2 regions of the Actinoallomurus bryophytorum genome follow, and region 2 is predicted to be linked to the other one. Evidence: predicted binding sites of a transcription regulator. Region 2 holds the regulator's gene; the other holds the start of a gene.
What was found. Region 2 encodes HrcA, which represses chaperone genes, less so after heat shock. Its sites were predicted from a motif close to TTGGCACTCTCNNNNNGAGAGTGCCAA; they were not measured.
Positions count from the first base shown of each region.

Region 1: groL (chaperonin GroEL) is a predicted target of HrcA. The motif match lies at 6,680-6,706, and genes of this name have one in related genera.

Region 1 covers NZ_VFOZ01000001.1:1,808,996-1,823,510, reverse strand. Annotated here, with positions in the region: gene FB559_RS08575 (PadR family transcriptional regulator) at 1-445, opposite strand, end outside; gene FB559_RS08570 (serine/threonine-protein kinase) at 517-2,190, opposite strand; gene FB559_RS08565 (RNA polymerase sigma factor) at 2,245-2,796, shown strand; gene FB559_RS08560 (alpha,alpha-trehalose-phosphate synthase (UDP-forming)) at 2,803-4,224, opposite strand; SAM riboswitch class I at 4,405-4,578, shown strand; gene thrC (threonine synthase) at 4,594-5,838, shown strand; gene FB559_RS08550 (MoaD/ThiS family protein) at 5,835-6,113, shown strand; gene FB559_RS08545 (cold-shock protein) at 6,365-6,565, shown strand; gene groL (chaperonin GroEL) at 6,840-8,462, shown strand; gene FB559_RS08535 (hypothetical protein) at 8,610-9,212, shown strand; gene FB559_RS08530 (ArsR/SmtB family transcription factor) at 9,378-10,157, opposite strand; gene FB559_RS08525 (ArsR/SmtB family transcription factor) at 10,286-10,645, shown strand; gene FB559_RS08520 (SRPBCC family protein) at 10,642-11,106, shown strand; gene FB559_RS08515 (alpha/beta fold hydrolase) at 11,117-11,899, shown strand; gene FB559_RS08510 (DNA repair helicase XPB) at 11,916-13,568, opposite strand; gene FB559_RS08505 (hypothetical protein) at 13,660-14,184, opposite strand; gene FB559_RS08500 (helicase-associated domain-containing protein) at 14,303-14,515, opposite strand, start outside.
Region 2 covers NZ_VFOZ01000001.1:457,915-472,429, reverse strand. Annotated here, with positions in the region: gene holA (DNA polymerase III subunit delta) at 1-119, shown strand, start outside; gene FB559_RS02300 (hypothetical protein) at 318-878, shown strand; gene rpsT (30S ribosomal protein S20) at 994-1,263, opposite strand; gene lepA (translation elongation factor 4) at 1,891-3,714, shown strand; gene FB559_RS02280 (LLM class F420-dependent oxidoreductase) at 3,829-4,689, shown strand; gene FB559_RS02275 (ATP-binding protein) at 4,852-5,358, shown strand; gene hemW (radical SAM family heme chaperone HemW) at 5,499-6,707, shown strand; gene FB559_RS02265 (DUF4870 domain-containing protein) at 6,731-7,327, opposite strand; gene FB559_RS02260 (DUF4870 domain-containing protein) at 7,336-7,935, opposite strand; gene FB559_RS02255 (DUF3097 domain-containing protein) at 8,021-8,839, opposite strand; gene hrcA (heat-inducible transcriptional repressor HrcA) at 9,110-10,123, shown strand; gene dnaJ (molecular chaperone DnaJ) at 10,124-11,254, shown strand; gene FB559_RS02240 (16S rRNA (uracil(1498)-N(3))-methyltransferase) at 11,735-12,466, shown strand; gene FB559_RS02235 (pyridoxal phosphate-dependent decarboxylase family protein) at 12,740-14,122, shown strand; gene FB559_RS02230 (hypothetical protein) at 14,126-14,515, opposite strand, start outside.

The DNA.
Region 1 (14,515 bases), 1.4 Mb from region 2:
GGCGGAGCGCCATCGCCAGCTGTCCCATCGCCTTGTGCACGTGTGTGGCCGCCTCGCCGGCGTCCTCGGTGATCTCGGCCCACGGTGGGGCCTCCTGGGTCTCGGCCTCGGCGCGCCCGGCGTCGGCCAGCGCGAACAGGCGCTTGCCGGACGACTGCTCGCCGGAGATCAGCCCTTCGTCCTCCAGTAGCTGCAGCGTGGGATAGACCGATCCGGGGCTCGGCCGCCACAGCCCGCCGGTACGGCTCTCCAGCTCCTGGATCATCTCGTAGCCGTGCATGGGCCGCTCGGCGAGCAGCGCCAGGATCGCCGCGCGGACGTTCCCGCGCTTCGTGCGGCGACCGCCGCGGCCACCGCGTCCGCGCGGGCCGAAGCCCGGGCCGAAACCGGGCCCCCAGCCGCCGAAGGCCGCCCGCTCCTCGCTGTGCATGGATCGTCTGTGCATGACCATCTCCCCAACGATCTATTAGCGATATATCGTACGCGATCCTCGACGGAGAAGCCGCCGCACAGAGGTCAGATCGTGGCGTGGATGCTGTTGAGGATGCGTTCGGTGAGGTCCGGAGGGCCGGTCTGCTTGATCCGGACCCACATCGCGAACCTGTTCGCGGAGTCGCGCAGGCCGACCTCGTTGACGGTGATCGAGCCACCGCACTTCCACGGCGTGATCCGGCCTCTCAGCGAGCCGTGGCGGTACGCGCGCTCGGGTCCGCGCGCGCAGCGCGCGCTGTGGTTGCCCAAGCCGACCGGTGGCAGCTGGAACTGCAGGTCACGGGTCAGCCCGGCGAACACTCCGGGGACCGCCACATCGTCCCGGACGAACTGGTCATAGTCGGGTGTGGCCCGCAGCGCGGGCGCGGTCGCGCCGTCGCTCACCGAGACGGGCCACCGGTTGTGCTCTTTCTGGAGCTTCCAGGACGGCGGCACTTTGAGGCTCAGCCGCCCCGTCGTGTCGGTGACGTTGACCAGGTCCTCGCCGTGCTCGACCGTCACTTGCGGCTTGTCCGGGGAGGAGCCCGCCAGCCGGGCGATGGTGTACGCGCCGCCACCGCCGGCGACGAGGACCCCGGCGAGCCCGGCGGCGACGAGGATCCGGCTGCGGCGCGTCTCTCCGGTGCGCACCCCGTGATCGGTGTGGCCGGCCGGTTCGTGCCGGGGGAGCGGGAAGTCCACGACCGTCTTGTCCGCGGGGCCCTCCACGCTCGGCAGCGGCTGCCGCATCGTCTCCTCGTGCGAAGGCGCGCCGCGGTGACGGCCACGGCCGCTGGAGGAGGCTTCCGTCCTCGTCGGGTCGGCCACCGTAGGGTCGCCGTGCACCGGCGAGCTGCCGCTCGCGGTCGGATCGCCCGCGGTCGAGTCCTCGGCCACGGTGTGGTCCGCGGATGGGGCGGGTTCGGCGGGCGCGAACCGGATCGGGACGCTCAGTGCCGCCGCGAACGCCTCCGCGGACGGCCAGCGGCGTTCGCGGTCGGCCTCCAGGGCCCGCATCACGATGTCGTCCACGGCGGGCGGCAGGCCGGGCCGGATCGCGCTGGGCGGCACGAGCACCGGCGCCGTGCTCGGCGCGCGGCCGGTGACCAGGTGGTAGGTCAGCGCGCCCAGGCCGTACACGTCGGCGCGCACGTCGAGGCCACCGCCGAACCTCGCCTGTTCCGGTGACATGTACCCGGGGGTGCCGACCGGCAGGGTGAACGCGCCCGAGGCGTGCGCGAGCGCCTTGGCGAGACCGAGATCGGCGATCAGGAGGCGTTCGCCACCGTCCGTGGTCGACTGGAACAGCACGTTCGACGGCTTGAGGTCGCGGTGAATGACCCCCAGCCGGTTGATGACCTCGACGCCATGGGCGACCTCGGTGGCCAGCCGCAGCGCCTCGGCGGTGCTCAGGTCACGCTTTCTCATCCGATCCGAGAGCGTCCCGAGATCGGCGTAGGACATCACGAAGTACGGGCGCCCGTCGTCGAGCTCACCGATGTCGTGCACGCGCACGAGGCGTTCGGAGTCGGCGCGGCGCAGGATCTTGGCCTCTTCGAGGAACCGGTTGCGCACGTCAAGGTCGTCGAGCAGTCCGCCGGCCAGTACCTTCACCGCGACTTGGGCGTCGAGTACCTCGTCGTGGGCAAGCCACACGGAGGCGAATGCTCCTGATCCAAGAACGCGATCGATTCGGTAACGGCCGACGGCCGGAGGCATGGACACCCCCGTATCATGCCCAATACGGGGCGATGGTGAGGGCGAGGACAGGTCATGGCGTACGACGAGCGGACTGAGGAATTGGCTCAGCGGGCCGCCGACGGAGACCGGGAGGCTCTCAACGCACTACTGCGAGTGATCGAGCCCGACGTCCTGCGGCACTGCGCGCGGTTCCTGCCGTGCAGACAGGATGCCGAGGAAGCGTGTCAGGACGCGTTGATGCAGGTGGCAAGGAACATCAACCGTTTCGAGGGCCGGTCGCGCTTCACCACGTGGCTGCACGTCGTGGTGGCCAACTCCGCGCGGTCGACCTACCGCTCGCTCAAGCGCCGCTCGATGGAGCAGGCCGGCGAGCTGCCGGAGCAGCGTCCCGATCCGCGCCGTACGAGCGTCATCGCCGGCTCCCGCGTGGACATCCTCGACGCGATGGAGGACCTGGAGCGCCGCAAGCCCGACCTCATCGAGGCGCTGGTGCTGCGCGACGTGTCCCAGCTGGAGTACAGCGAGATCGCCACCCAGCTCAACCTGCCGCTCGGCACGGTCAAGTCACGGATCCACGAGGCCCGCAAGCAGGTACGCCAGTCCCTCGGCGACAGCTACACCTGACCGGGGCTACCTCAGGGCGGCGAGCTGGTCGGCGAGCCAGCGCTGCGGGGGCAGGGCGGTGGCCGCCTCGGCGAGGCGCTTGCACCTCTCGGCGCGCTCGTCCGGCGGCATGAGCAGCGCCTGGTGCAGCGCCTCGGCGGTCTGTGTCACGTCGTAGGGGTTCACCATGATGGCGTCGTCGCACATCTCGCCGGCGGCACCGGCCTCGCCGGACAGCACCAGCGCACAGCCGTTCCGTGACAGCGTTGGGCCCTCCTTGGCGACGAGGTTCATGCCGTCGCGGATCGGGTTCACCAGCAGCACGTCGGCCATCCCGTACGCGGCCAGCGAGCGCGGATAGTCGTCGTTGACCTGCAGGATCAGCGGATCCCACGAGTCACGGCCGAACTCATCGGAGATCTCCGCCGCGATCCGCTGCACGGCCGCGGTGTACTCCCGGTACTCCGGCAGGTCGTGCCGCGACGGGTAGGCGAAGGCCAGGTGCACGACCCGGCCGTGCCATTCCTGGTGCTTGGCGAGCAGCTCGCGGTAGGCGGCCAGGCCGCGCACGATGTTCTTGGACAGCTCGGTGCGGTCGATGCGCACGATGAGCCGCCGGTCGCCGACCTGCTCGCGCAGCGCGGCGGCGCGGGCGGTCACGTCCGGCTCGGCGGCGCGTGCGCGCAGCGCGTCGCCGTCGACGCCGAGGCCGTGCACGCCGACACGCGTGACGTGCCCGCGATGGGAGACCGTACGCGCCCGGCGGTCGACGCTCGCCCGCAGGACCGCGGCGCAGCAGTCGAGGAACGCCTCGGCCCACCGCTCGGTCTGGAAGCCGGCGTGGTCGGCGCCGAGGATGCCCTCCAGGACCTGCCGCCCGATGTCGTCCGGCAGCAGCCGGTAGTACTCCGGCGGGGCCCACGGCGTGTGGGAGAAGTGCGTGATCTTCACGTCGGGCCTGCGCTCGCGCAGCAGCGTGGGGACGAGCGCGAGGTGGTAGTCCTGCACGGCGATCTTCGCGCCGGGAGAGGCGTCACGGGCCAGCGCGTCCGCGAACGCCGCGTTGTACGCCTCGTAGGACTGCCAGTCGCGGCGCGAACGGGCGTCGAAGTGCGGCTTGTTCGGCGTGTCGAACAGCATGTGGTGCACGAACCACAGTGTCGAGTTGGCGACCGCGTTGTAGGCCCGGTGGAACGTCCCCGCCGGGATGTCCAGCATCCGGACCGCGCCGACGTCCGGGACGTCCAGCCGCCCGTCGGCTACGCGCCGGGCGGCGGCCCGGTCGGCGTCCGACAGAGTGGCGCAGATCCACAGGATGTCACCGCTGAGCCCGGCGAGGGCGGAGACGAGACCGCCGCCACCGCGACGCATCGACAGGGTCCCGTCGTCGGCCAGCGAGAACGAGACAGGGCCGCGGTTGGATGCGACGAGCACCTGCGTGTCAGCCATGGGGGGAGGGTAACCGGCCGTTGTTAACAGCGATCGCCAAAGGTCGGCAGCTGCCCGATTCGTAACCATACGGTTGCTGTACGTAGGTGGTATTCGTACTCTGGGGCGTCTCGTGACCTGAGACCCCGGCTGGCCAAGAACCGGTCAGTCGCGTATACAATTCCCGATACAACTTAATACCGCTCATCCAGAGGGGTGGAGGGACCGGCCCGTTGAAGCCCCGGCAACCCTCCCGGACATGCGGTCATCAGCGCGGCCATCGCCGCGCCGCAACTCGCCGAATCTGACGCGAGGCCGCCCGGGACAGGTGCCAACTCCGGCTCGTGACCAAGGTGGCACGAGTAAAGATGAGGAGAGAGGCCTCGCTCCATGTCGCTGACTGCCGTCCCGAACCTCGGCCCCGCGACCGCACTCACCTGCCGTGAGTGCGGACAGTCCTACGATCTCGGCCCGCGCTACGCCTGTGAGCAGTGTTTCGGCCCGCTCGAGGTCACCTACGACTACTCCAACGTGAGTCGTGAGCGGATCGAGGCGGGTCCCCGCAACATCTGGCGCTACCGTGACCTGCTTCCGGTGCCGCCGAACGTCACCGAGACACCCAACACCGAGCCCGGCTTCACCCGCCTGGTCCGCTCCGACAACCTCGCCGAGTCGCTCGGCCTGCGGTCGCTGTGGGTCAAGGACGACAGCGGCAACCCCACGCACTCCTTCAAGGACCGGGTCGTCGGAGTCGCACTGGCGGCCGCGCGCGAGCTCGGCTTCAAGGTGCTGGCCTGCCCGTCCACGGGCAACCTCGCCAACGCGGTGGCCGCCGCTGCGGCACGCGCGGGCATCCGCAGCGCGGTGTTCGTACCCTCGAACCTCGAGCAGCAGAAGATCGTCGCCACCGCGGTGTACGGCGGGACGTTCGTGACCGTCGACGGCAACTACGACGACGTCAACCGGCTGGCCTCCGAGATCGCCGGCGAGCAGGAGGACTGGGCGTTCGTCAACGTCAACGTCCGCCCGTACTACGCCGAGGGTTCCAAGACGATCGGATACGAGGTGGCCGAGCAGCTCGGCTGGCGCCTCCCCGACCAGATCGTGGTGCCGATCGCCTCCGGCGCGCAGCTCACCAAGATCGACAAGGCGTTCCAGGAGCTCATCACGCTCGGCCTGGTGGAGGACAAGCCGTACAAGGTGTTCGGCGCCCAGGCGACCGGCTGCTCGCCGGTGGCCGCGGCGTTCAAGGCCGGGCACGACGTCGTACGGCCGGTGAAGCCCGACACGATCGCCAAGTCCCTGGCCATCGGCAACCCGGCCGACGGTCCGTACGTCCTGGACGCGGTCCGGCGGACGGGCGGTGCCATCGAGGACGTCTCCGACGAGGAGGTCATCGAGGGCATCGGGCTCCTCGCCCGTACCGAGGGCATCTTCGGCGAGACGGCCGGTGGCGTCACCCTGGCCTCGCTGCGGAAGCTGGTGGCCTCGGGCGCGCTGGACCCGGCCGCCGAGACGGTCATGATCAACTCCGGCGACGGACTGAAGACTCTCGACGCCGTCGCGGCGGTCGCCCGGCCGTCCGCGAACATCGCCCCTTCGTTCGACGCATTCCGAAAGGCGGGCCTGGCATGAGCTCGATCAGCGTGCGAATCCCCACGATCCTGCGCAGCTACACGGGTGGCGAGTCCGAGGTGAAGGCCTCGGGAGCGACGGTACGAGAGGTCGTCGCCGACCTGGACGCCAGTTTCTCCGGGATTGCTGCCCGAATCCTTGATGAAAACGGCAAGATCCGCCGTTTTGTGAATGTTTACGTGGGTGAAGAGGATGTGCGCTTCGCCGACGGACTCGACACCGTTACGCCCGATGGCGCGCAGATCTCGATCATCCCCGCGGTGGCCGGCGGCTAGGCATACGAGCGAGTCAGGGCGTTTTTCCCTTCACTTGGCAAAGTTCCCATTTCAATGATCCTTGATTGACCAGGATCGGCCGTCCGATCATCTTGGGTAAAGGGTGTTCCACGGACGGTAGCCGTGTGTATGGTCGGCGATGGTCATCGCGGCTCGATCCGTGCTGGCCATCGGGTTCCGCGCCTCCGGCGGGCCCGTGTCGGTAGCCGTGGGAATGACCACGGGGAATTGCCTGGTGGGAGTTGTTAGGAATGGCACAAGGCACCGTCAAGTGGTTCAACGCGGACAAAGGCTACGGCTTCATCGCGGTCGACGGTGGCAGGGACGTGTTCGTGCACTATTCGGCCATCGTGGCTGATGGCTACCGCAGCCTTGAGCAGGGGCAGCGGGTCGAGTTCGAGATCACACAGAGCGACCGGGGTCCGCAGGCGGAGTCGGTCCGCATGCTCTGATCCGCATAGCTCGGACGAGGCCCGGCGCATCGAGCGCCGGGCCTCGCTGCGTGTCCGATGCCTGGTGGGAGAGTTATGGCTTGCACTCGCTGGGGTAGAGTGCTAAACACAACGTTGGCACTCTGATGTTGAGAGTGCCAACGCCAAGTAAGTGATCGAGGCGACGAGGCCTCTCACCCCGGCGACGGCATGGTAGTCGCCGGTGAGGTCGTCCGTCGCGGGCGTCGACTCGATCCAGTTGATAGCCACCCCGTTCCGGGAGGATCTGGAGCCTATGGCTGCAAAGATGATCGCGTTCGACGAGGAAGCACGACGCGGCCTCGAACGCGGCATGAACCAGCTCGCCGACGCCGTGAAGGTCACCCTTGGCCCCAAGGGTCGCAACGTCGTGCTGGAGAAGAAGTGGGGCGCCCCCACGATCACCAACGACGGTGTCTCGATCGCGAAGGAGATCGAGCTCGAGGACCCGTGGGAGAAGATCGGGGCCGAGCTCGTCAAGGAGGTCGCGAAGAAGACCGACGACGTCGCGGGCGACGGCACCACCACGGCAACCGTTCTGGCTCAGGCGCTGGTCCGCGAGGGCCTGCGCAACGTCGCCGCCGGCGCCAACCCGATGTCCCTCAAGCGGGGCATCGAGTCCGCCGTCGAGCGCGTGAGCGAGGAGCTTTCCAAGATTGCCAAGGATGTGGAGACCAAGGAGCAGATCGCTTCCACGGCCTCCATCTCCGCCGGCGACCCCTCGATCGGCGAGATGATCGCCGAAGCGATGGACAAGGTCGGCAAGGAAGGCGTCATCACCGTCGAGGAGAGCCAGACCTTCGGCCTCGAGCTTGAGCTCACCGAGGGCATGCGCTTCGACAAGGGATACGTCTCCCACTACTTCGTGACCGACCCGGAGCGTATGGAGGCCGTCTTCGACGACCCGTACATCCTGATCGCCAGCTCGAAGATCTCGGCCAACAAGGACCTCGTGCCGGTTCTCGAGCAGGTCATGCAGAGTGGCAAGCCGATGGTCATCATCGCCGAGGACGTCGAGGGCGAGGCCCTGGCCACGCTGATCGTCAACAAGATCCGCGGTGTCTTCAAGTCCGTCGCCGTCAAGGCTCCGGGCTTCGGTGACCGCCGCAAGGCCATGCTGCAGGACATCGCGATCCTGACCGGTGGCCAGGTCGTCAGCGAGGACATCGGCCTCAAGCTGGAGAACACCACGCTCGACATGCTCGGCCAGGCCAAGCGTCTCGTGGTGACCAAGGACGAGACCACCGTCGTCGATGGCGCCGGCAACTCCGAGGACATCGCGGGCCGGGTCAACGAGATCCGGGTCGAGATCGAGAACAGCGACTCGGACTACGACCGCGAGAAGCTCCAGGAGCGCCTCGCCAAGCTGGCCGGCGGCGTCGCCGTCATCAAGGCCGGCGCGGCGACCGAGGTCGAGCTCAAGGAGCGCAAGCACCGCATCGAGGACGCCGTCCGCAACGCGAAGGCAGCCGTTGAGGAGGGCATCGTCCCCGGTGGTGGCGTCGCGCTGCTGCAGGCGGGTGCCGGTGCGTTCGACAAGATCGAGCTTGAGGGCGACGAGGCCACTGGTGCCACGATCGTCAAGCGCGCTCTCGAAGAGCCGCTCAAGCAGATCGCGATCAACGCCGGCCTCGAGGGCGGCGTCGTGGCGGAGCGGGTTCGCTCGCTCCCGCCGGGCGAGGGCCTCAACGCCGCGACCGGTGAGTACGTCAACATGTTCGACGCCGGGATCATCGACCCGGCCAAGGTGACGCGTTCGGCACTGCAGAACGCCGCTTCCATCGCGGCGCTCTTCCTGACGACCGAGGCCGTCATCGCGGAAAAGCCCGAGAAGAACGCGGCTCCGGCCGCTCCTGACGCGGGTGGCATGGACTTCTAGGTCCGGCAAGCAGAAGGGGCGGTCCTCGGTGCTGGGGCCGCCCCTTTCGCATGCGCGCTTTAGGACATCTCTGCCGAACATGCCCTAATTACCGATCCGATATCTGTCCCGTATGTGCCGGTCCGGCCGGAGTCGTAAACTTCGCGCGTGGATCTCTTCAACTCCCCTGTGCTCGTTTACGACCAGCCGCCGGAGATGTTCTCGGTCCAGGCGAAGTACACCATCTGGAATCCGCAGGGCCATCCGGTCGCGAACGTCGCCGAGCAGGGCGTCAATGGCGCCCAGAAGGCCTGGCGTGTACTCAACCAGCGCCGTAACGACCAGGCCAAGCGGGACCTGCTGGTGACCCGGCCTGATGGCATGCCCTTTTTCTGGGTGAACAAGCCGTACTCCTATGTCGGCACGCCCAAGATCGATGTCGTCACGCCCCAGGGGCAGTTGATCGGCCATCTTCGGAAAAAGGCCCTGCAGGGGTACGAGATGCTGGATGCCTATGGCCGCCAGATCGGCTACTTCGACTACATGCGCGCCCAGGTCACGGACTGGCAGAACATCTCGATCGCGAGCTTCCGCCGGGCCGGGGGAGCGGGCGACCGCCTGGCGCAGATGTTCAGCGGAGCGGATCGGTACGTCCTCCAGCTGAACTTCCAGCTGCCCGAGCCCATCCGTACGCTGACGCTGGCCTGCCCGCTGGCCTACGACACCACCCGGTCCTCCAACCGCGGCCTGGGCGGCGTCCTCGGCGCCTAGGGCGTGTCTGACAAACCCTCGTCCGGCTGCGCGACGCCCAGGCGGCGCCTCGCCGCGTTGTCGTCGGTCGCCAGCCAACACCAGGCTGACTCCCTCCTCCGCCTTGCGACGCACCACCTGGACGCCGCTCGCTACGAACAGGATTTGTCAGACACGCCCTAGGGCCTAGAGGGGCTCACCGGACTCCAGCAGCGTCTTGAGACTGGACAGGATCACCGGCCAGCCGTTGCTGACGCCCTTGAGGATCTCGCTGCCGGGCTCGAAGCCACCGTGGGTGACGGTCAGCTTGACGGCCGACGCGGTCGGCTCGATGTCGAAGGTCACCTGGGTCCGGGGTTCCGCGGCGTAGGCCTTCAGGGTCTCCTCGGGCACGTCGCCCGACTCCGCCCACTCCGCGGTGAAGGTGTGCCAGGTGTAGGAGAGCCGCCGGTAGGGGTCGGAGACGAGGACCACCTGCTCAGGGTCGCGGGTCTCCGCGCCGCGCTCCCGCCAGACCATGGGCGCTCCCTCGGTCCAGTCGGACTCGAACTCCACGCCCCAGTAGCGGGCGGTGAACGCCGGGTCGGTGAGCGCCTGCCACAGCTTCTCCGGCGTCGTCTTGATGTGGGTGACGTAGACGAACTCGGGCTTGGTCATCGGGGCGTCCTCCAGTGCGGACTTCAGATCGGCGAGTGCGTGCACCCGCGTACGGTCGTAGCGGTTGATCCAGCGCTCGGTGATCTGGTTGATGGGTGCGGCGTTGAGGTAGTGCAGCTTCTCCCGGCCCTGCCGGACCGTCGTGACCAGGCCTGCCGCCTCCAGGACGGTCAGGTGCTTGGTGACGGCCTGCCGGCTCATGCCGGACTCGGCGCACAGCTCGCGCAGGGTCTGGCCGTTGCGGGCGTTCAGACTGTCGAGCAGCCTGCGCCGCGTCGCGTCCGCGAGTGCCTTGAAGACCGCGTCCATTCCCTGTCTCCGAACATAGGCAACCATTTGGTTGCATGACAATTTAGGCAGCCGGAAGGTTGCATGTCAAGAAACGGCTATACAACTTACCGGTTGTGCAAACCAATGGTTGTGGATACGGTCGGGGCATGGCAGTCGTTGAAGACGATTTGACGCTGGTGTTCTCGGCGCTGGCCGATCCCACCAGGCGGGCGATCCTGGAGCGCCTGGCCCAGGGCGACGCGACGGTGAACGAGCTCGCCGAGCCGTTCGCGATGACCCAGCAGGCGGTCTCCAAGCACGTCAAGGTGCTCGAGCACGCCCGCCTCATCTCGCGTACCCGGACCGCGCAGGCACGGCCCTGCGTTCTGGAGACGGTGCGTCTCGACGCGGCCGTCGGCTGGATCGCGCGTCACCGGCAGGTCTGGTCCGACCGGCACGACCGCCTGGAAGAGCACCTGGCCGTCCTGCGGGCCGGGCGGCGCGACGACGAGGAGACGACGCGATGACCGGGACGGGCGAGCTCACCTACCGGCGGGTGCATCGGGCCTCGCCCGAGCTGCTGTTCGACTGCATGACCACGCCGGAGCACCTCGCGCACTTCTGGGGTCCGGCCGGGACGAGCACGCCGGTCGGCGACATCGTCATCGACCTGAGGCCCGGCGGGGTCTTCGAGACCACCATGGTCAACGATGCCGACGGCAGCACCTACACCATGCGGGCCGTCTACGCCGAGATCCACCGGCCCGACCGCCTGGTGTGGATCGAGCCCGGCGTCGAGGGCGGCATGCGGACGACGATCACCTTCGTGGACCTGGAGGACGGGCGCACCGAGGTGGTCACCCATCAGACCAACGTGCCGGAGGCCTACCTCGGCGCCGAGGCGAGGGCCGGGTTCGCCACCAGCCTCGACCGCTTCGACGTCTACGTGGCCGGCCTGCGCGACGCCCAGGAACATCCACGGAGTTAGGGAGCACTCGATGCCGGTTGTCACCTCGGCCGACGGCACCGTGATCGCGTACGAGCGCACCGGCAGCGGGCCGGCGCTCGTCCTCGTCGACGGAGCCCTGTGCCATCGCGGGGGAGGGCCCATGCGGCCACTCGCCGCCCTGCTGCGGGACGGCTTCACCGTCTACGCCTACGACCGCCGGGGGCGGGGTGAAAGCTCCGACACGACGCCGTACGCGGTCGACCGGGAGATCGAGGACCTCCAGGCCCTCATCGAGGAGGCCGGGGGTACGGCCTACGTCTACGGGATCTCCTCGGGAGCCGCTCTCGCCCTGGCGGCCGCGGCCGCCGGCCCGTCGATCACCAAGGTGGCGCTCTACGAGCCGCCGTTCATGGCCGAGGTCGAGGACGGTGCGCGGATCACGGACTACTCCGAGCGGCTGAGCGAGCTGCTCGACGCACGGCGCGACGGCGACGCGGTGGAGCTGTTCATGACGAACGTCGGTGTTCCCGCGCCGGCCGTGGCCGGCATCCGGGCACAGCCGGGCTGGGCCGCCCTGGAGGCGGTCGCCCCGACGCTCGCCTACGACGACCAGGTGCTCGGCGACGGTGGCGTGCCGCGCGACCTGGCCGCGGCGGTCACCGTCCCGGCACTGGTCCTCGCCGGGACCGGCAGCCCGCAGGGTCTCCAGCAGGCCGCGAAGGCCACCGCGGACGCGCTCCCCACCGCCGGGCACCTGACCCTCGAGGGCCAGACGCACGACGTGTCCCCGGAGGCGCTGGCCCCCGCGCTGGCCGCCTTCTTCGCCGCCTGACGGCCGACGGCCCGGCTCAGATCTCCTTGTCGGCGAAGACGTCGTCGGCGTCGATGATGCGGTAGGCGTAGCCCTGCTCGGCGAGGAAACGCTGCCGGTGGGCGGCGTAGTCCTGGTCGAGGGTGTCGCGCGCGACGACGGAGTAGAAACGCGCGCCCTTGCCGGACGCCTTCGGCCGGAGCACCCGGCCGAGCCGCTGGGCCTCCTCCTGCCGCGACCCGAACGTGCCCGACACCTGGACGGCCACGGCCGCCTCGGGCAGGTCGATGGAGAAGTTGGCGACCTTGGAGACGATCAGCACCGAGATCTCGCCGCTGCGGAAGGCGTCGAACAGACGCTCGCGCTCCTTGATCTTGGTCTCACCCTTGATCACGGGAGCGTTGAGACGCTCACCGAGCTCGTCGAGCTGGTCGATGTACTGGCCGATCACCAGGGTCTGGTCGCCGCGATGGCGCTCGACCAGGGCCTCGACCACCGAGGACTTCGTCGGGGTGGTGGCGCAGAACCGGTAGCGGTCCTCCTGCTCGGCCGTCGCGTACGCGAGGCGCTCGGACTCGGTCAGCGTCACGCGTACCTCGACGCAGTCCGCCGGGGCGATCCAGCCCTGTGCCTCCATCTCCTTCCACGGAGCGTCGTAGCGCTTCGGGCCGATGAGGGAGAACACATCGCCCTCGCGGCCGTCCTCGCGTACGAGGGTCGCGGTCAGGCCGAGGCGGCGGCGGGTCTGCAGGTCGGCGGTCATCCGGAAGATCGGCGCCGGCAGGAGGTGCACCTCGTCGTACAGCACCAGGCCCCAGTCACGCGCGTCGAACAGCTCCAGGTGGGTGTAGACGCCCTTCCGCCGGGTCGTCATGACCTGGTACGTCGCGATGGTGACGGGACGGATCTGCTTCTTGGTGCCGGTGTACTCCCCGATCTCCTCCTCGGTCAGCGTCGTGCGCTTCAGCAGCTCCTGCTTCCACTGGTGCGCGGAGACGGTGTTGGTGACCAGGATCAGGGTGGTGGCCGACGCGTGCGCCATCGCCGCGGCGCCGACGATCGTCTTGCCCGCGCCACAGGGCAGCACGACCACTCCGGAGCCGCCGTGCCAGAAGGACTCCGCCGCGTCGCGCTGGTAGCCGCGCAGGCCCCAGCCGTTCTCGACCAGGTCGATCTGGTGCGCCTCGCCGTCGACGTACCCGGCGAGGTCCTCGGCCGGCCAGCCGATCTTCAGCAGCGCCTGCTTGAGCGTGCCGCGCTCGCTGGGGTGCACCGCCACGGTGTCGTCGTCGACGCGTGTGCCGAACATCGACTGGAGCTTCCGCGCGCGCAGTACCTCCTCCAGCACCGCACGGTCCGACGACGCGAGCACCAGGCCGTGCACGGGATTCTTCTCCAGCCGTAGCCGTCCGTACCGGCCCATGGTCTCGGCGATGTCCACGAGAAGGGCGTGCGGGACCGGGTAGCGCGCGAAGCTGATGAGCGCGTCGACCACCTGCTCGGCGTCGTGGCCCGCGGCGCGCGCGTTCCACAGCGCCAGGGGCGTGATCCGGTAGGTGTGGACGTGTTCCGGGGCACGCTCCAGCTCGGCGAACGGTGCGATCGCCTTGCGGCACTCGGCGGCCGAGTCGTGGTCGACCTCGAGCAGGAGGGTCTTGTCGGACTGGACGATGAGCGGGCCGTCGGTCACGTGGTGCCTTTCAACGTGGGGGTCACAGTGTCCAACAGCCGGAGCCCCCCTGGAGCTTCCCGCGCCGATTCGTGGCGGCGTGGCCTGGGGCCTAGTCGCTGAAACCGCCCGCCGCGAAGACGAGGACGAAGAACCCCACGGTCACCACGATGTCGGCCGCGAAGCACGCCCAGGCCGCGATGGTCAGGCGGCGGGCGGACTCGGGGTCGGTGTTGACGCGGTTCAGCGCGATCGCGGAGGTGATGATCCCCGGGATCCAGGCGATGCCGGAGCAGAAGAGAACGGCGGCGATGATGTTGGCCACGAGCGCGGCCACGGTCGCGCCGCTGCTGCCGGACCGCGGAGCACCGGCCGGTCCGTACCCGGCGTAGGGGTACTGCCCGTACGGATCCGGTGAGTACGGGGTCTGCGCGTACGGGCCCTGTGGATACTGGCCCTGCGCGTACGGGTCCTGGGGGTACGGTCCCTGCGCGTAGGGGGTCTGGCCGTACGGGTCGGGGCCCCATCCCGGTGGCGGCGTATCCTGCGGCTCCTGTTGCCCGTAAGGGCCTTGCTGGCCGTACTGACCGTACGCGTCGCGCCAGTCCGACTGACCTTGCGGATCCTGCCACGTCATGGTGGGTCCCCCACGTGGATGTCCAGAGGCGGTAAAGCCACCTTCAAGCATGACCTGTGGATAGGACGCCTGGGATCACAGTTCGGTTCAATCTCGACTGCCGTTTCGCGGCGGAATGTCAGCCCGAGCCGTCGACGTCGGCGACCCCCGTGATGCGGTGCAGGGCGAACCGGTGGATGGCGGCGCGGGTCGCGTCGTACGCCGTGAGGAAGCCGCCCTCGATACGCGCGGGTTCGATGATGCGGCTGGACGCCTGTCCCTGCTGGTCGAGGTAGCCGATCCAGACGCGCGCGCCGCGGTCGGCGGCCTCGCGCAGATGCTGGACCATCGC
Region 2 (14,515 bases):
CGGAGGCACTCCAGGTGGTCGCCGAGACCGACGCGCAGGTCAAGGGCGCCGGAGCCGATCCCGCGTACGCCCTGGAGAAGGCGATCGGCCAGATCGTCGCCGCTCGTGGCTCACGCTGAGGCACCTCGGCGTCGTGCCTTGCCGCTCGGGTCGGGCGGTACGTTCTCGACGAGGTGCGCCGCGCGTGCTCGACCCGGCGCTCCGGGGCTTGGAACGCGATGAGCTCGACTGCTTCCTGAAGCGGTTCGACCGGTAAGCGCGACGCTGGGGCGGAAAATGTGTTTTCGGCCGTTCCGTCCATGCCTCACTCTGGTGGCGTGAACACAAGTACGGAACCGCGTCTCGGAGTCGACTTCGGTCGGGTGATCCACGGCGGTGCGGCGGTGGCGGGGGAGGAGGACACGGTCTTCCTCAGCGGTGACGCCGAGGAGGCGATGCGCTCACCGGCGACGGAGGGCATGTTCGACGTCCTGCCCGGGCTGGTCGCACGTTTCGGCGGGCAGGTCTGGGTGATCTCCAAGTGCGGCGAACGCATCCAGGACAGGACCCTGCGGTGGCTGGACCGCAACGACTTCTACCGGCGTACCGGGATCGCCGCGGGCAACGTACGGTTCTGCCGGAAGCGGGCCGACAAGGCCGGCCACTGCGCGGACCTGGGCATCACGCACATGGTCGACGATCGCCTCGACGTGCACGCCGCGCTGCGGGGGCTGGTGCCGCACCTGTTCCTGTTCGGCCCGCAGACCTCGGCCGCGCCGGAGTGGGTGCGGGCGGTACGGACGTGGGCGGACCTGGAAGAGGAGATCGGGGTGGTAGGGGCGGCGGCGCCTGGCCCTACGGGCACGGGCGGCCCTCTGCGACGAGGTCGGGGCGGCTGAGGCTCGTCTCGATCTACAGGGACCGAACGCCTGTTACCAGGCAGTACAACGCCTTACCGGGCAGCACAACGACGCCGTGCCCGTCTTGGGGCACGGCGTCGTGAAGCGAAGAACCTTACTTGGCCTGCAACTCGGCGGCGCGCTTGGCGATCGCCGACTTGCGGTTGGCGGCCTGGTTCTTGTGGATGACGCCCTTGCTCACGGCCTTGTCGAGCTTGCGCGTCGCGGACCGCAGCTGAGCCGTGGTCGCGTCGACGTCGCCGGACTCGGCGGCCTCACGGAACTTGCGGATCTCGGTCTTCAGCTCCGACTTGACCGCCTTGTTGCGAAGGCGTGCCTTCTCGTTCTGCTTGTTCCGCTTGATCTGGGACTTGATGTTCGCCACGAAGAAAGCCTCAGGTGTTAAGTCGATGGAATGGGGGCGCGGGACCTAACGCGCCCACACGCAGTGGGACAGCCTACCAAGGGCTTCACCCAACGCCCAAACCGAGCCGTCCCAGCCGGTCGCCGCGCCGGCGGTTCAATCACGGATCCGGCGTACGCGAGGGGCGTGGGTCCACGGGTAGCCGGGACGCCGTGCGGCAGCGCGTACGGGCCTCGACGCGGTACGCGGCGGGTAGGGCGGTGCCCACACGGCCGGGCTGTGGGGGCCCGGCCGGAGGGCTGCGACGGTCTCGGCCGGAGGGGTACGGCGGTCTCGGTCCGGGGGGCTGCGACGGTCTCGGCCGGGGGGGTACGGCGGTCTCGGTCCGGGGGGCTGCGACGGTCTCGGCCGGGGGGGTACGGCGGTCTCGGTCCGGGGGGCTGCGACGGTCTCGGCCGGAGGGGTACGGCCGTCTTGGTCGGGGGGCTGCGACGGTCTCGGCCGGAGGGGTACGGCCGTCTTGGTCGGGGGGCTGCGGCGGTCTCGGCCGGGGCTGCCGGATGGCTGATCGGCGGGTGCTCGGAACAGAGCATGCCGCGCGGCGTGGGACCATGGATAACGCTAATCCATCACTCCACGAGGAACCCGGTGCCGGCCGTACCGAACCACACCGATCCCGCGGTGATCCGCAATTTCTGCATCATCGCGCACATCGACCATGGCAAGTCGACCCTCGCCGACCGCATGTTGCAGCTCACCGGTGTCGTCGAGGGGCGTCAGATGCGCGCCCAGTATCTCGACCGTATGGACATCGAGCGTGAGCGTGGCATCACGATCAAGAGCCAGGCCGTGCGCCTGCCGTGGCGGGATTACGTTCTCAACCTGATCGACACGCCCGGGCACGTCGACTTCTCCTATGAGGTCTCGCGGTCGCTGGAGGCGTGCGAAGGGGCGGTCCTGCTCGTGGACGCCGCCCAGGGCATCGAGGCGCAGACGCTCGCCAACCTCTACCTCGCGCTCGAGGCGGACCTGCACATCATCCCGGTCCTCAACAAGATCGACCTGCCGGCCGCGCAGCCGGACAAGTACGCCGAGGAGATCGCCGGGATCATCGGGGTGGACCCGGGCGAGGTCCTCCGGGTGTCCGGCAAGACCGGCGAGGGCGTCAAGGAGCTCCTCGACAACATCGTCGCGACCGTGCCCGCGCCGCAGGGTGACCCCGACGGGCCCGCCCGTGCGCTGATCTTCGACTCGGTGTACGACACCTATCGCGGTGTCGTGACGTACGTCCGGGTCATCGACGGGCATCTGTCCCGCCGCGAGAAGAGCCTCATGATGTCCACCGGGAGCGCGCACGAGACACTCGAGGTGGGCGTGATCTCGCCCGACCCCGTGCCGACCGACGGGCTGGGCGTCGGTGAGGTCGGCTACCTCATCACCGGGGTCAAGGACGTGCGCCAGGCGCGGGTCGGCGACACCGTGACGAGCGCCGCCGGGCGGGCCACCAAGGCGCTCGCCGGATACCGGCACCCCCGGCCGATGGTGTTCTCCGGCCTGTACCCGGTCGACGGCGACGACTATCCCGAGCTGCGCGACGCCCTCGACAAGCTGCGGCTCAACGACGCGGCGCTCGTGTACGAGCCGGAGACCTCGCTGGCGCTCGGCTTCGGGTTCCGCTGCGGCTTCCTCGGCCTGCTGCACATGGAGATCGTGCGTGAGCGGCTCGAGCGGGAGTTCGACCTGTCGCTGATCTCCACGGCGCCGAACGTCGTCTACCGCGTCGTCATGGAGACCGGTGAGGAGCACCGGGTCACCAACCCGAGTGAGTTCCCCGAGGGCAAGATCGGCATGGTCTACGAGCCGATGGTCAGGGCCACGATCCTGTCGCCGAGTGACCACATCGGGGCGATCATGGAGCTGTGCCAGGGCCGCCGCGGCGTACTCCTGGGCATGGACTACCTGTCCGAGGACCGCGTCGAGATCCGCTACACGCTCCCGCTCGCCGAGATCATCTTCGACTTCTTCGACCAGCTGAAGTCGCGGACCCGCGGGTACGCCTCACTCGACTACGACCCCAGCGGCGAGGAGCAGTCCGACCTGGTCAAGGTGGACATCCTGCTGCAGGGCGAGTCCGTCGACGCGTTCAGCCAGATCGTGCACAAGGACAAGTCACGCGAGTACGGCCTGATGATGACGGCCAAGCTCAAGGAGCTCATCCCGCGCCAGCAGTTCGAGGTGCCGATTCAGGCCGCGATCGGCGCGCGGATCATCGCCCGCGAGAACATCCGCGCCATCCGCAAGGACGTCCTCGCCAAGTGCTACGGCGGCGACATCTCCCGCAAGCGCAAGTTGCTGGAGAAGCAGAAAGAGGGCAAGAAGCGGATGAAGACGATCGGCAGGGTCGACGTCCCGCAGGAGGCCTTCGTGGCGGCGCTGTCCACGAGTGGTGGCACGGAGAAGGGCAAGAAATAGGCGGACGCCCGGTCAGGTTGCGCATTGAGAGCCCACGCGGGGTAGGGCGCCCATGCGCCGCCCGGAGTCCCATCCGCGCGGGCTCCGCACAGTCGACCGAGGGTTGGAGCAGGCATGGATCTTGGCCAGATCGGCATCTGGAACTCCGGGTTGCGTGATGAGGACCGGCGGGCCGCGGACGGGGTCCGCGAGGCCGCGGCCGAGCTCGAGGAGCTGGGGTACGACGCGATCTGGCTGGGAGGCAGCCCCGGTGTACGCCACGCGGCGCCGCTGCTGGAGGCCACCGAACGCATCGTGGTCGCCACCGGCATCCTCAACATCTGGGAGTACGAGCCGGCCGAGGTCGCCGAGGAGCAGACCGCCCTCGCCGAACGGCATCCCGGCCGTTTCCTGCTGGGGCTCGGCGCCAGCCACGCCGCGCTGGTCAAGGGCTACCGCAAGCCGTACTCCATGATGGTGGACTACCTCGACCGCCTCGACGCCGCCGGCTCGGCGAAGGAGCATCGCGTACTCGCCGCGCTCGGCCCGCGCATGCTCACGCTGTCACGTGACCGCGCGGCGGGCGCCCACCCGTACCTCATCACCCCCGAGCACACCGCGACGGCCCGCGAGATCCTCGGCCCGGACTCCCTGCTGGCGCCCGAGGTGAAGGTCGTCCTCGAGACCGACCCCGAACGCGCCCGCGCCGCCGCGCGCGGCCACCTCGCGATCTACCTGGGAATGCCCAACTACACCGGCAACCTGCTGCGGCTCGGCTTCGTCGACGACGACTTCCGAGACGGCGGCAGCGACCGGCTCATCGACGCGACCTTCGCCTGGGGAGACATGGAGGCGATACGGGCCCGCCTCGCGGCGCACCGGGAGGCGGGCGCCGACCAGCTCGTCGTCCAGGTCGTGACCGGCGATCAGGTGGCGATGCCCCGCTCGCAGTGGCGCGAGCTCGCCGACGGTCTCGAGCTGCGCTCCAGGAGCTGAGACCTCCGGTGAACGGCGGGCGGGCGATCGCCTAGGCCCCCTTTTCGGCGCGGACCGTGGCAATACCGGGTGAGGCCGGAACCAAGCTTCGGTGTTCTCGCGTCACACGGGGGGTAGGGACGCCGTGCTCGCCGTTCATCGGGAGGAACATTGGACGCTGCTATGGCGGGACAGGGAGTTCGCCGTGACAACGCTCCGCGCGACGTGCAGGACGGTGACCCGGGTGATCCAGGGGATCCGGGGGATACGGCACTGAGCACCACCATCACTCTGCCCGGCGTGGAGCGTTCGGTGGCGGTCGGCCGCCGATTCGTACGGGACACGCTCGGAACGCGGCACCCGGCGCTGGAGAAGGTCGCGCTGAGCGTGAGCGAACTCGCCACCAACGCGATCATGCACACGCCGAGCGGGGACGGTGGTCATCTCACGATCGGCATCCGGGCCACCGGGCACGTGATCCGCGCCGAGGTCACGAACGACGGCACGATGGCCACCAAGCCCCGTGTCAGGAGGGACGCCGAGGCCGAGAACGGACGGGGAATCCTCATCATCGAGGCGCTCGCCGAGTCCTGGGGCGTCATCGAGGACTCCGGGACGACGACGGTATGGGTCGAGTTCCGCGACGGATCCTGGGCCCTGCCGGACGGCCACCAGGTCCCGGAACGCTGAGACGCCTCTGGCCGGACGCAGGCGGAGATCTTCTGGGGACGCGCGGACACCGCCTGAGCCATCGGTCCCGGAACCCGCCATCGGGCCCGCCCGCGGAGGGGACGGCGCGGGCATGCTCGCTCGGGCGGCACACTTGAGACGTGCCATCGACGCTGCCGGACGGAGATCCGGTCCCGAGAGACGGAGCGCTGCCGCCCAGCGCTCTCGACGGCCTCGGCGGCCGCCCGTTCGGTTTCTACGTGCACGTGCCGTTCTGCGTCACCCGCTGCGGTTACTGCGACTTCAACACCTACACCGCCACGGAGCTGCGGGGAGCGTCCCGCGACTCGTACGCCGACACCGCGATCGCCGAGATCCGGATGGCCCGGCGCGTGCTGGGCGACGTCGACCTGCCGGTGGAGACGGTGTTCGTCGGCGGAGGCACGCCCACGCTGCTGTCCGCCGCCGACCTCGGCCGGGTGCTGGACGCGATCGGCAAGGATTTCGGGCTGGCCGAGGGGGCCGAGGTCACCACCGAGTCCAACCCCGAGACCGTCGACCCCGCCTACCTCGCCGAGCTGCGAGAGGCGGGTTTCACGCGCATGTCGTTCGGCATGCAGAGCGCCCGTGAGCATGTCCTGGCCGTCCTCGACCGTACGCACACGCCCGGCCGGCCGCAGCAGTGCGTCTCCTGGGCGCGCGAGGCCGGCTTCGAGCACGTCAACCTCGACCTCATCTACGGCACGCCGGGCGAGAGCGACGCCGACTGGCAGGCCAGCCTCGACGCCGCCATGGCCGCCCGGCCCGACCACATCTCCGCGTACGCCCTCATCGTCGAGGACGGCACCCGCCTGGCCACGCGCGTACGGCGGGGTGAGCTGGCCGCGCCCGACGACGACGCGATGGCCGACCGCTACCTCGCCGCCGAACGCACGCTCGGGGCGCACGGGCTCGGCTGGTACGAGATCTCCAACTGGGCCGCGAGCGAAGAGGCCCGCTGCCGGCACAACCTTCTCTACTGGACCGGCGGCGACTGGTGGGGTGTGGGCCCCGGCGCGCACAGCCACGTCGGTGGCACGCGCTGGTGGAACGTCAAGCACCCGGCCGCGTACGCGGCGCGGCTCGCGGAGGAGGCCTCGGCCGCGTACGCCCGCGAGGTGCTGGAGGCCGCGGACCGCAGGTTCGAGCGGATCATGCTGGAGGTGCGGCTGGCCGACGGCTGCCCGCTCGGCCTGTTCGACGACGTCGCGGCGGTCCGCCGCGCGGTCGGCGACGGCCTCCTGGTGCCCGAGGCGTTCGAGGCAGGCCGCGCCGTGCTCACGCTACGAGGACGGCTGCTGGCCGACGCCGTCGTCCGCGACCTCACCTGACCGCAGGGGATCCGCGGTGCCCGTCACTTGATCATGCGCCAGCAGATCCAGGCGGGAAGCCGGTACATCTCGAGCCGGCCGGCCCTGACCGCCCCGATGATCAGATAGACGAAGTGCACGATGCCGAAGATGATCATCGCGGGTATCACGACGATCAGCGCGGCGGGGGCGCCGGCCACCACGGTGACGACGGCGAGGGCGATGCCTCCGAGGAAGACGGCGAGGTAGCTCAGCGCCGCGTTGAGCGCCTGCGCAGCGTGGAAGCGGATGAAGGGCGTCTGGTCCTGGCGGACGAGAAAGACCACGAGCGGAGCGATGACGCCGATGATCAGCTGGCCGATATAGGCCGCCAGCGCCCAGTTCGTGTCGTCGGCGGGGTTGTTCCCCTGCGGTCCGTACGGCGGGGGGTACGGGCCTTGCCCGTACGGCGGCGGGTACGGGCCGGGCCCGTACGGGGGCGGTGGACCTCCGACGTGCGGTCCAGGAGGAGGGCCACCGTACGGATGCCCCGGAGGGGGCGGAGGGCTGCCGAATTGCGGCTGACCGGGAGGAGTTAACGGGGTGGACGGCTCGTCATGGGGTTCCTCGGGCGATGGTCCGCGATCGTCGGGTTCGGTCATGACGCTCCTCAGCGGAAGATGGGCCACGCCACGATGGCGGGGAGGCGGTACCACTCACAGCGGTTGGCGCCGATCGCGGCCCTGGTCACGACGTAGGAGCCGGCGGCCAGCGCCAGCAGCACGAGCGGTATCCAGGCGACACCTTTGAAGTAGGCCAGCAGCAACGCGGTGAAGGTGCAGGCGAACACCGCGACGAACAGGTTCAGCGCCTGTACGGCGTGGAAGCGCGCGAAGGGCGAGGTGCGTCCCTTCGCGACCAGCACGATCGCGGGCGCGACGAAGCCCGAGACGAACATGCCGACGTACGCGGGCACCGCCCACCGCTCGTCCTCGTCGACGACCGGGCCGCCGGCCGGAGCCCGCACGCGCCGCCGACGGTCCTGGACCGTTACGGCGGCGTACGGGTAAGGCTGTTCCGGCTGCCCGCCCCGTGGCCGCCGTCCGTGACCCGGCGGGGCGTGGTGCTGCGGCGGCGCGTAGTACTGCGGCGGTGGGCTCTGCGGGGGCTGCTGAGCGCCCTGGCCGTACCCCGGCCGCCCGTCCGGCTGTCCCGGGGGCGGCCCGTACGGCCGGCCGGATCGCCCGCCGCCGGGTTGACCGTAGGTCATCGTGCGTCCCTTCCGGCGGATATGTCTGGTGCGATGTGGTGTCGCAGTTTATGAGACGTGCGCGGGCGCCGGATGGTTGCGCGGGTCAGCCGCCCGGGGCGGTGACGAAGTCGATGAGCTCCTCGACCCGGCCGAGAAGCGCGGGCTCCAGATCCGCGTACGTGCGCACCCGGCCCAGGATGGCCTGCCACACCTCGCCCGGCTCACCTCTCCAGCCCAGCGCGGAGATCACGCCCTCTTTCCAGGGAATGCCGCGCGGCACGTCCGGCCAGGCGGAGATGCCGAGGGTGGCGGGCTTGACCGCCTGCCAGATGTCGATGAAGGGATGCCCGGTGACCAGGACGTACGGCGAGTCGATCTGTTCGGCGATCCGGCTCTCCTTCGAGCCGGCGACCAGGTGGTCGACGAGTACGCCCAGGCGGCGGCCGGGCTCGGGGCCGAACTCCTCGGCGATCTCCGGCAGGTGGTCGACGCCTTCGAGGAACTCCACGACGACGCCCTCCACCCGCAGGTCGTGGCCCCAGATCTTCTCCACGAGCTCGGCGTCGTGCTTTCCCTCGACGTAGATCCGGCTCTCCCGCGCGACGCGTGCGCGCAGGCCGGCCACGGCGATGGAGCCGGACGCGGAGATCGCGCGGCCCGCGGCACGTACGGGCCGCACCAGCGTCACCGGCTTGCCGTCGATCAGGAACCCGGCCTTGGCCAGCGGGAACACCCGGCGCTTGCCGAACCGGTCCTCGAGCGTCACCGAGTCCTTCTCACAGGCCACGACCGCGCCGCAGAAGCCGCTGGACGGGTCCTCGGCCACCAGGCCGGACTCGGCCGCGATCTCCGGGATCTGGCCTTTGCGAGGGCGTCGCCAGTCGCCCGACAGAACGTCCTTGGCGTAGTTCTTGCTCCGCACGGCCGCACCGTATCGGGACCAACCCGGCCGAGCCGGGATCAACACGCGTGCGCGCTCAAGACGGTACGCTGGCGCGCCGACGCTCACGCCGGAGCCGGAATACCGGTGCCGGGGGCGGCGTCGCGCCAGTGCTCGGCCATCATCCAGGCGACTTTTCCCGCCGCCGTTCGTCGTCGCCGTCTCACCGCGACGGTCGTCAATCGCCGTACACTTGGCACTCAAGAACACGGAGTGCCAAATTAGAGGCCTGTAGCCGTGGGAGGTGAGTGCGTGCTCGACGATCGGAAGCTGGCGGTGCTCCGCGCCATCGTTGAGGATTACGTGTCCACCAACGAACCCGTGGGCTCGAAGGCGCTGGCCGACCGGCACAACCTCGGTGTCTCACCGGCCACGATCCGCAACGACATGGCAGTCCTCGAGGAGCAGGGCTACATCGCCCAGCCGCACACGAGCGCGGGACGCGTGCCGACCGACAAGGGATACCGGCTGTTCGTCGACCGGCTGTCGACGATCAAACCGCTGTCCTCGGCGGAGCGGCGCGCGATCGAGACGTTCCTCGCGAACGCCTACGACCTCGACGACGTCGTGACCCGTACGGTCCGGCTGCTCGCGCAGCTGACCCGCCAGGTCGCGGTCGTGCAGTACCCCTCGCTCACGCGGTCGGCGGTGCGCCACATCGAGCTCGTCCCGATCGGTCCCGAACGCCTGCTGCTGGTGATCATCACCAACACGGGCCGGGTCGAGCAGCGGGCCATCGAGATGCCCCTGGGCTTCTCCGAGGAGTCCATCGCCCATCTGCGGGCGCTGCTCAACGCGCACCTGGACGGGTGCTGGCTCACCGACGTGCCCGGGGTCGTCGCCGAGGTCCCCGACCGGGTCTCCGCGGAGGAGCGTCCGCTCGCCGCGACCGTCCTGTCGGTGCTCCTCGAGACCCTGATCGAAAAACACGAAGAAAAGATCGTCATAGCCGGCGCGGCGAACCTCGCCCGCGCCGACTTGTCCCAGAGCCTCCGCGACGTGCTGGAGGCGTTGGAAGAACAGGTCGTCCTGATGCGACTGCTCGGCGAGGTGAGTGATCCCACCAGCCTCACCGTGCGAATCGGAGCCGAAAACCCCCACGAGAGCCTGTTCACGACCTCCGTGGTCGCCACCGGATACGGTGCCGGCGACCAGGTCGTGGCCCGGCTCGGCGTGCTCGGCCCGACGCGAATGGACTACCCCGGCACGATGGGAGCGGTACGCGCAGTGGCACGTTACGTCGGGCAGATTCTGGCGGGGTCGTAAGTGGCGAACGACTACTACGCGACCCTCGGGGTGCGCCGTGACGCGGGTGCGGACGAGATCAAGAAGGCCTACCGCAGGCTCGCCCGCGAACTGCACCCGGACGTCAACCCCGACCCCGAGACGCAGGACCGGTTCAAGGAGATCACCCAGGCGTACGAGGTGCTCTCCGACCCCAAAAAGCGTGAGATGTACGACCTTGGCGCTGATCCGTTCGCGTCGGGCGGCGCGGGCGCCGGCGCCGGGTTCGGGGCAGGCTTCCCGTTCAGCGACATCATGGACGCCTTCTTCGGCAACCAGGCCCAGCGGGGTCCGCGCAGCCGCGCCCGGCGCGGCCGCAACGGCACCATCCGCGTGGAGCTCGACCTGTCGGAGACGGCCTTCGGCACGACACGCGAGCTGACCGTCGACACCGCGATCGTCTGCACGACCTGTACCGGTGCGGGCACCGCGCCCGGCACCCAGCCGGAAAGCTGCGACATGTGTCACGGCCGTGGCGAGGTGCAGCAGGTCACGCGGTCCTTCCTCGGCCAGGTCATGACCTCGCGCGCCTGCCCGCAGTGCGGTGGCTACGGCAGCGTCATCCGCACGCCGTGCGCCGAGTGCTCGGGCGACGGACGGGTCCGCACCCGCCGTACGATCAAGGTTCGCATCCCGGCGGGCGTGGAGAACGGCACCCACATCCAGCTCGCCGGCGAGGGCGAGGTCGGCCCCGGCGGAGGGCCGTCCGGCGACCTGTTCCTGGAGATCGTCGAGCGACCTCACTCGATCTACGAGCGGCAGGGCGACGACCTGCACTGCACCGTCCAGGTCCCCATGACGGCCGCCGCGCTGGGCACCTCGCTCACCGTGGAGACCCTCGACGGGCCGGAGGAGATCGACATCCGGCCCGGCACCCAGTCCGGCCAGCAGATCCCGATGTACGGCCGGGGGGTCAAGCACCTCAACGAGACCGGCCGCGGCGACCTGATGATCCACGTGAACATCGAGACGCCCACCAAGCTCGACGAACAGCAGGAGGACCTGCTGCGCCAGCTGTCCGTGCTGCGCGGCGAGGAGCGCCCGCCGGGCAAGTTCACCCCCGGGCAGCAGGGTTTCTTCTCCCGCCTGCGCGATGCCTTCAACGGCCGCTGAGACCCGTCCGGTCCCGCCGAGCCACCAGGCTCGACGGGGCCGCCCGTACGAAGGGCGCCGCGCGGCCGGGCCGGTCCGCGACGGCCGTGCACAGGTCGCCGGTGTCCTGGGGGCGGGGACGGTTTCACCGTGGACCAGGCAGCGCCGGGCGTGCCCGGCGAGCGTCGCGATTACGGGTTCGCCGCCCCGGCTGTTGGGGCGTGGTGGTGACGTTGGGGCTGGGCGGGCGGGCCGGGTCGGTTGCCCGCGGTCGTCTGTCTCGCGTCGTGAGGGTCGGCGTCGTGGTGATGCGGCGGTGATGTTGCGGGCGTCTTCGGTGAGGGCCGCGGTGGCGGGTTCGCCGATCGGGCTGTTGGGGCGTGGTGGCGAGGTGGGGGCCAGGTGGCCGGGCCGGGCCGGTCGCCCGCAGCCGTGCGCCGCATGCCGGGTGCGTCCCTGTCGTTCTCTGCGGGCGGTGCCGGTCGCGGAGGGCGGGCTTCGATGAGCCCGCCGGTCTTTCTCTGCGACGGCGACCGGCTCGGCGCCGACCGGATCCTGCTCGACGGCCCCGAGGGCAGGCACGCCGCGGCCGTACGACGGCTCAAGCCGGGTGAGCGCGCCGACCTCACCGACGGTGCCGGGCTCGTGGTCGAATGCGTGGTTACGAGCGCGGGCCGTGACAGCCTCGAACTCCAGGCCATGGCTCGCCGCCACGAGGCACCTGCCGAGCCGCGCATCGTCGTCGTCCAGGCACTGCCGAAGGGCGACCGCGGCGAGCTCGCCGTCGAGACGATGACCGAGGTCGGCGTCGACGTGATCGTGCCCTGGGCCGCCTCGCGCTGCGTCACCCAGTGGCGGCCGGAGCGCCGGGAAAAGGCCCTGGGCCGCTGGCGTAGTACCGCCAAAGAGGCCGCCAAGCAGGCACGCCGCGCCTGGCTGCCCGAGGTGACCGACCTCGCCACCACGGCACAGGCGGCCGAGCGCATCTCCGCCGCGGCCCTCGCCGTGGTCCTCCACGAAGAGGCCGAGCACCCGCTGAGCGGCCTGGCCGTGCCGGACCAGGGCGAGATCGTTCTCGTGGTCGGGCCCGAGGGCGGCCTGACCGGCGAGGAACTCGCGGCCTTCGCGTCCGCCGGCGCCGCCACCGCCCTTCTGGGGCCCACCGTCCTGCGTACGTCCACGGCCGGAGTGGCCGCCGCCTCCGTGCTGCTCAGCCGCACCGGTCGGTGGTGACGGACGCTCCGGTCGGTGGTGACGGACGCACTACCGCGGGATGGCTTTTCGACGGAGATATTCCGTTCGTTAAGTGGATGCGGACGGACACCGATCCGATCCGTGGCGCGCCGAGATCCCCGTACACGCCTGGCTTCGCGGCGTCTGAGGGCCGGAGATCTCACCGCCCTGACGCACCTGTCCGAACTCTCATCTCGTAAAGCCCACCAAACGGCACGTGGCAGGATCTCCCGCGTGAACCTTGACTTTCCCCTTGAGCCCGGCCTTGCGGAAATGACGGAGATGGGGCGTCTCGTCGTTGATCGTGTGGCGGCCTTCATCGAACGGCTGCCGGATCGCCCGACGAGTCCTCCCGCCGACCCGGGGCTCGCCGATCTCGTCGGCGCGTTCCTCGCCCCGCCACCCGAGGAGGCGGGGGAGCTGACCGCGCTGCTCGACCGGTTGGAACGTGCCACTGACCATGCGATGGAGACGGCGGGCCCGGGCTACCTCGCGTACGTGCCGGGCGGGGGGCTCTACACGTCAGCTCTGGCCGAGTTCTACACGCGCGGCGTGAACCGCTACGGCGGCCTGGCGATCGGCGCTCCCGCCCTCGCCGCTCTCGAGGAGAGCGTGGTGCGCTGGATCGCCCGTGACGTCTGCGGACTGCCGTCCGGCAGCGGCGGCATGCTGACCACGGGGGGCTCGATGGCCACCTTCTCCGCCCTGGTCGCCGCCCGGCACGCTCATCTCGGCGAGGAGATCGGAGAAGGAACCCTCTACGTCGGCGCGCACGCCCACCACTCCGTGGCGAAGGCGGCCAGGCTCGCGGGCATCAGGGAGCACAACGTCCGTGTCGTGCCGTCGGCCGGCGACCTGCGGATGGACGTCGACGCCGCGGCGGCGATGATCCGGGCCGATCGAGACGCCGGGTTGCGCCCTTTCCTGCTGGTCGGCTCGGCCGGCACCACCGACACCGGGACGATCGACCCACTGCCGGCCCTTGCAGGGCTGGCACGGCGTGAGGGTGTCTGGTTCCACGTGGACGCGGCCTACGGCGGCTTCTTCCGGCTCACCGAGCGCGGACGCGACCGGCTGGCCGGCACCGAACTGGCCGACTCGATCACCCTGGACCCCCACAAGACGCTGTTCCTGCCCTTCGGCACCGGCGCCCTCGTCGTACGGGACCCGGCGACGCTCTATGCCGCGCACGAGGGCACCGGGAACTACCTGCAGGATGCGGGCTCCGGCGACGGCCTGCCGAACTACGCCCAGCTGGGGCCGGAGCTGACCCGGGAGAACCGCGGCCTGCGCGCCTGGCTGCCGCTGCACCTGCACGGTGTGGCGGCCTTCCGTGAGGCGCTCGACGAGAAGCTCGACCTGACCGAGCAGGTCTACGGAAAACTCGCCACGGTGCCCTCGCTCGAACTCCTCGGGCGGCCGGACCTGAGCACGGTGGCCTTCCGTGTGCGCCCGCGCAACGGCGACGTCGCGGCGGCGGACCGGGCTACCCGCCGGCTGCTGGACCGCGTCAACGCGGACGGCCGGGTGCTGCTCTCGAGCACCATCGTCGATGAGCGGCAGACCCTGCGGATCTGCATCGTGGTCCACCGTACGCACGGCGACCGCGTGGCCGAGGCGCTCGACCTCATCATCGCGGCGGCCGCCGCCGAGTGAGTGTCAGGGGGACAGGTTCGGGTTGGGAACCGACTCCGTGGGCTGTTCGGTCGGCTGGTCCGCAGGCGGCTGGGTGGCCGGGGGCGGGGGCGAGTCGGTGACCGGCGGTCCCGTCGGGCCGGTGCCGGCGGTCGGCTCGCACGTGACGTGGACGGTCGGGCCAGGGTCGGGCGGGGTGGGCGCCGGGCTGCCCGACGGCGTGACCAGGCTCTCACCCGGGTCGCAGGTGGGGCCGTTGACGACGTGCTTGCCGGTGTTGGACGGGCGAATGGACGTCGGGCTCGGTGAGGTGTCCGGGACCGGGTTGGACGAACCGCCCGGCACCACCTGGCCCTGGGAGCGACCGCTGTTGGAGGACGATCCCGGGTCGTCACTGCCGGAACCGTCGCTGAA